Regions from separate parts of the Staphylococcus arlettae genome, predicted to be linked through region 2. Evidence: riboswitches for the same ligand, from Rfam matches in the RefSeq annotation. Region 2 holds a riboswitch; the other holds the start of a gene.

Region 1 (3,219 bases), 270 kb from region 2:
TAGATTTATCATAATTTTGTTTATCAAACGCTTTTCTAAAGCGATAATGACTGACTGCTATTCCAACCCAAGCTATAAATCCAGTCATACCACTCGCTGCCACGATATATTCATAAGCATCGCCACTAATATGTTGTAATAAGAAGATAGCAATAACTATAAGTGCTGTTACTAACAATGACATGTATGGCACACCATATTTATTTGTTTTGCCAAAAATAGGAAATGCTAGCTTATCTTTACTCATAGAATATAACATACGTGTTGAAGCGTACATACCGGAATTACCGGCAGATAATACAGATGTTAATATAACTGCATTCATAAATGATGCCGCAAATGCTAACCCTGCATTTTGGAATACAAGTGTAAACGGAGAAGTCGCAACACTAGTATCGCCACCCATTAATGCATCACTGTTGTATGGAATCAACATTCCAATTACAAAAATAGCTAAAATGTAAAACAATAAAATTCTCCAAAAGACTTGTTTAATCGCTTTTGGTACTGCACGTTCAGGATTTTCTGATTCACCTGCTGTTATCCCAATTAATTCTGTTCCTTGGAATGAGAATCCAGCAACTAAAAACACACCTAAAATGGTCAACAAGCTACCGCTGAAACCATCACCTAAAATTGGTCCTTCTCCAGCTGTGAATGTTTCGAATCCTACAAATTTGCCGCCCATAATACCAACTATTGTTAACAGTCCTATGACAATAAAAATAATTACAGTTACTACTTTTATTAAAGCAAACCAATATTCACTTTCACCATATACTCTAACAGATAATGCATTAAGTCCAAAAATTATAATTAGGAATAGACAACTCCATCCCCATGCTGGCAGCCCTTGTAATGGTGACCAATATTGAACAACTTGTGCCGCGATTGTCACATCTGCTGCAACGGTAATAACCCAGTTAAACCAATAATTCCAACCTAATGCAAATCCTAAAGATGGATCTACAAAGCGAGTAGCATAGGTACTAAATGAACCTGACACTGGTAAATATGTAGCCATCTCTCCCAATGATGTCATTAAGAAGAACACCATTGCACCGATAATTGCAAATGCTAATAACGCTCCAAGTGCACCAGCATCATGAATTGCACCACCAGAAGTCATAAACAATCCAGTACCGATACAACCACCGATTGCAATCATTGAAATATGACGATCTTTAAGTCCTCTTTGTACACCGCCATTTTGATTCGTATTATTTCCCATATAAGCTTCCTTTCTGAAATGCTTAGAGGTTTACACTGATATGACTTTATAATTACTCCTTCATTACATCTAAGCTTCCTTTCTGAAATGCTTAGAGGTTTACACTGATATGACTTTATAATTACTCCTTCATTACATCCAGTTCATTCCCCATTGTAACTGTTGAATCATGTAATATAAAAAGGTTACATACCCATTTGATATGCAACCTTTTTTATCATATATATAGGTAGCACTTCACATGTGTGACAGTCCAGTTCCTTTCGATAACTGGCCCAATAAATAATACTAATGGTTATTATTTATTTCGGCATTTTTACCTTTCACTTGCTCAACAATTGTTCCATCAAACACTTGAACAGTTACTAATTAAAAACGCAACCTCTAACTCAATTTTTTTATTCATTTATTTCACTAACACTCAATATACATGATTTCTCATACTGTTTCAATACTATCTTGCTTTTTTAAGTCTGATTTCATCAATTAAGCTCCAAATGAAGTCATCACGTTCAATAGTTTCTTGATCTTGTGATCCGTATTTACGTACATTCACTTCGTTGTTCTCTACTTCTTTGTCTCCAACTACGAGTTGATATGGAATTTTTTGCATTTGTGCTTCTCTAATTTTGTAACCCATTTTTTCATTTCGATCATCAATCTCTACTCTTACACCTTGTGATTTTAGCTCATCTTGTAAGCTTCGTGCATAATCATAATGTAAGTCTACATTGACTGGAATGATTTCAACTTGCTTAGGTGCTAACCATGTTGGGAATGCGCCTTTTGTTTCTTCAGTTAGGAAAGCAACAAAGCGTTCCATTGTTGATACTACACCTCTATGAATAACTACTGGTCTATGTTGTTCACCGTCATTACCAATATATGTTAAATCAAATTTTTGTGGTAGTAAGAAGTCTAATTGTGCAGTTGATAGAGTTTCTTCTTTGCCCATTGCAGTTTGAACTTGAACGTCTAATTTAGGACCGTAGAATGCAGCTTCACCTATAGCTTCAACATAATCTAATCCTAATTCATCCACCGCTTCTTTCAACATATTTTCCGCAGTATTCCACATTTCATCATCGTCAAAATACTTTTCTTTATCGGCTGGATCTCTATAGCTTAATCTAAAGTTATAATTTTCAAAGCCGAAATCTTCATAAACTTCCATAATTAAATTTACTACTCGTTTAAATTCTTCTTTGATTTGGTCAGGTCTCACAAAGATATGTGCATCATTTAAAGTCATACCACGCACACGTTGTAAACCTGAAACCGCACCACTAGATTCATAACGATGCATTGTACCTAATTCTGCAATACGTATAGGTAATTCACGATAAGAATGCGGTTTGTTGGCATAAATCATCATATGGTGTGGACAGTTCATTGGTCTTAAAACCATTTCTTCTTGCTCATCTAATTTCATCGTTGGGAACATATCTTCTTGATAGTGGTCCCAGTGGCCAGATGTTTTATATAAGTCAACATTCGCCATCACTGGTGTATAGACATGGTCATAACCCATACTTACTTCTTTGTCGACAATATAACGTTCAATTTCACGACGAATAGTTGCGCCATTTGGTAACCATAATGGTAAACCAGCACCTACTAATGGATTGTTTGAGAAAAGTTCTAAATCCTTACCAATTCGACGATGGTCACGTTCTTTACGCTCTTCTAGCATTTGTAAATGTGCTTTTAAATCTTTTTTATCGAAAAAGGCTGTACCATAAATACGTTGCAACATTTTGTTGTTGCTGTCACCACGCCAATACGCACCAGCAGTTGATAGCAATTTGAATTCTTTAATTTTTGCTGTTGATGGTACATGTACACCACGACATAAATCAGTAAATTCACCTTGACTATATAATGTTACTGATTCATCTTCTGGAATCGCATCAATTAATTCTAGTTTATATGGATCATCTGCGAAAAACGTTTGAGCTTCTTGGCGTGAAACGACTTTACGTTCAATC
Region 2 (3,219 bases):
TTAAGAAAAAAGCAAGTGTCTTATCAGGTGGAGAAAAAGTACGTTGCATGTTAAGTAAAATGATGCTTTCAAGTGCTAACGTCTTATTACTTGATGAACCAACTAACCACTTAGACTTAGAAAGTATTACTGCTGTCAATGATGGTTTAGAGTCCTTTAAAGGTTCTATAATTTTCACTTCATATGACTTTGAATTTATCAACACAATTGCAAACCGCGTGATCGATTTAAATCAACCAGGCAGTCTATCTAAAGAAATTTCATACGAAGCTTATTTACAAGAAATTGGTGTATTAAATAAATAATGACTTATAACAATTAGCCTTAACGTGATTTCTACTCACACGTTAAGGCTAATTTTATGCAAAATAGTGTTTTTTAATGGTATGGATATATATAATGAAACTAAATTGACTTAAGGAGGATATAACTTATGGAAAAGTTAAACTTAAACGATGGTCACATTATACCCGTTGTTGGCTTTGGTACATATAAATTAAATGGGACACAAGGTGTACATGCAATTGTGAATGCCTTGAACAATGGTTATCGTGTACTGGATACTGCTTATAATTATGAAAATGAAGGTACTGTTGGTAAGGCAATATCACAAAGTCACGTAGCTAGAGATCAAGTTATCGTAACATCTAAATTGCCAGGTCGTTATCATGACTATGATAGCGCAATGATAGCCATACAAGAGTCTATTTATAGACTTAATGTTGACTATATTGACTTATACCTTATACATTGGCCTAATCCAAAACAAGGGAAATTTGTAGAGGCTTGGACGGCGCTTATCGATGCTCAAAAAGCTGGGTTATTAAAATCAATTGGTGTATGTAATTTCCTACCTGAACATATAGATACGCTTGAGCAAGAAACAGGAGTCCTTCCTACCATCAATCAAATAGAATTACACCCCTACTTTAACCAACAAGATGTTATAGACTATCATCGAGAAAAAGGTATTGTAATTCAAGCATGGAGCCCTATCGGTAGAGCTTCTAACGTAATTAATGATGAAACAATTGCTACGATAGCTGAAAAATATAATAAATCAATACCTCAAGTAATTTTAAAATGGCACGTGCAAAATGGTATTGTCCCAATTCCTAAAGCAACGTCTAACCAAAGACAATTGGAAAATATTGATATTTTTGATTTTTCATTAGATGCTGAAGAAATTGCTAAGATAAATAACTTAACGCGTGAAGATGGTCGTCGCAAAGATCAAAATCCAGCGATATATGAAGAGTTTTAATGCATTTTAAAGTGTAAAATAACTTTAATATTAACTTTAAACATATAAAATGAATAAGTTTTCAGTGAATTCAAATAAAATGAATTTAAAGGTTTACAGTCATATGCCCTATATGTATAATATGAATCATAACCAATTTAATAAGAATTAGATGAGGCGCATCAATCATTAGTAAATTTTAGGACAAACTATCTGCTAGTAGCTAAAATTGAAAGGGTGAGATGCCGAAACGACAATAATAGCAGCTTATTGTTTTGTTGGACTTTGTGGTTAAGAGCTTAAGGTCTGTCATTATTTAAAATAATGGAGTGCATCACTTGTATATAGATTTAGAGCAGGTTCGCACTTAGAGCTTGTTCTTTTTTTATATGATTTGTGATTCTCCCCTAATACTTTGAGGAGGATATGTAAGTGAATAGAAGTGTTTTAAAGTTTGGAGGTTCGTCTGTTAGTGATTTTTCGAAAATTAGGAATATTTCGGAAATGCTAAAACGACGAGTTGAACAAGGTGAACAATTAATTGTAGTAGTTAGTGCGATGGGAAAAACTACAGATCAACTTATGGAAAATGTAAATATGTTGACTGAAACACCTAAAGACGATGCACTTGCCCTACTGTTAACAACTGGTGAGCAGCAAACTGTATCATATTTAGCAATGACATTGAATGATATTGGTATAAGTGCAAAAGCAATGACTGGTTACCAAGCTGGTATTAAAACAGTTGGCCATCATTTGAAAAGTAGAATAGCTGAAATCAATCCAGATACATTTCACAAAGCATTTGAACAACATGATGTGCTAGTAATTGCAGGATTTCAAGGTATTAATGATGACTTTGAATTAACCACATTAGGACGTGGAGGCTCTGATACAACGGCAGTCGCTTTAGCTGCTTGCAACAACACCCCATGTGAAATTTATACTGATGTAGATGGTGTTTATGCAACAGACCCTAGGGTATATGCTAAAGCGAATCGTTTGTCAGCTGTCTCTTACGAAGAAATGATGGAAATGAGTGCTTTAGGAGCAGGTGTATTAGAAACTAGAAGTGTTGAATTAGCGAATAATTATAACATCCCACTCTACTTAGGTAGAACTTTATCAAATGTGAAAGGAACATGGATAATGGCACAAACAGATTTATTAGAGAAAAAAGCGGTGACTGGTGTCGCCTTAGATACGCATATGATGCATGTGACAATTAGTTACCCATTACCAGATAATAAATTATTAACAAGATTGTTTACACAACTCGATCGAGGATCAGTCAACGTGGATATGATTTCACAAATTGTAAATATTGAAGGTTTACAGTTATCATTTACAATTAAAGATACTGATGTAGTTCAAATTTCAAAACTATTGGAAGAGTTGTCAGAAGATTACAACGCTTTAGATTTCAAAATAAATGAATCATATGCCAAAATTTCTTTAATTGGTTCAGGAATGAGAGATATCTCTGGCGTGGCTTCAAAAGCATTTATCACTTTAATCAACAACGACATTGCATTTTATCAAACTACGACTTCTGAAATAAGCATTTCATATGTTATTGATGCAGACAATGGTGAACGTGCTGTTGCGGCATTATATGAAGCCTTTGAAATGTAAGCAAATAATTTAAAAAATAGAAAATGGAGTGTATCGATTATGACAAAATTAGCAGTTGCAGGAGCAACAGGTTTAGTAGGAAGAAATATGTTAGATACAATAGATAGAAAAGGTATACAATTTGATGAATTAGTACTGTTTTCATCAGCGAGATCAGCTGGTACAGAAGTATCTTTTCAAGGTAAAACATATACTGTCAGAGAGTTAACAGAAGAAGCTGCAAATGAACAATATGATTTTGTATTAATGAGTGCAGGCGGTAGTACAAGTGAGCACTTCTCCCCTATTTTCGAACAAGCTGGTGCCGTGGTCATCGATAATTCAAGTCAATGGCGTATGGT

The links. A riboswitch is a leader RNA that binds a small molecule or an ion and turns the genes downstream of it on or off. The one in region 2 is predicted to bind lysine.
Region 1: another riboswitch for lysine. It lies ahead of MUA37_RS05800 (amino acid permease); the one in region 2 lies ahead of MUA37_RS07170 (aspartate kinase).

The regions. Positions count from the first base shown of each region.
Region 1 covers NZ_CP094803.1:1,199,395-1,202,613, reverse strand. Annotated here, with positions in the region: gene MUA37_RS05800 (amino acid permease) at 1-1,231, opposite strand, end outside; lysine riboswitch at 1,454-1,626, opposite strand; gene thrS (threonine--tRNA ligase) at 1,686-3,219, opposite strand, start outside.
Region 2 covers NZ_CP094803.1:1,467,453-1,470,671, reverse strand. Annotated here, with positions in the region: gene MUA37_RS07180 (ABC-F family ATP-binding cassette domain-containing protein) at 1-305, shown strand, start outside; gene MUA37_RS07175 (aldo/keto reductase) at 434-1,264, shown strand; lysine riboswitch at 1,408-1,586, shown strand; gene MUA37_RS07170 (aspartate kinase) at 1,676-2,878, shown strand; gene MUA37_RS07165 (aspartate-semialdehyde dehydrogenase) at 2,918-3,219, shown strand, end outside.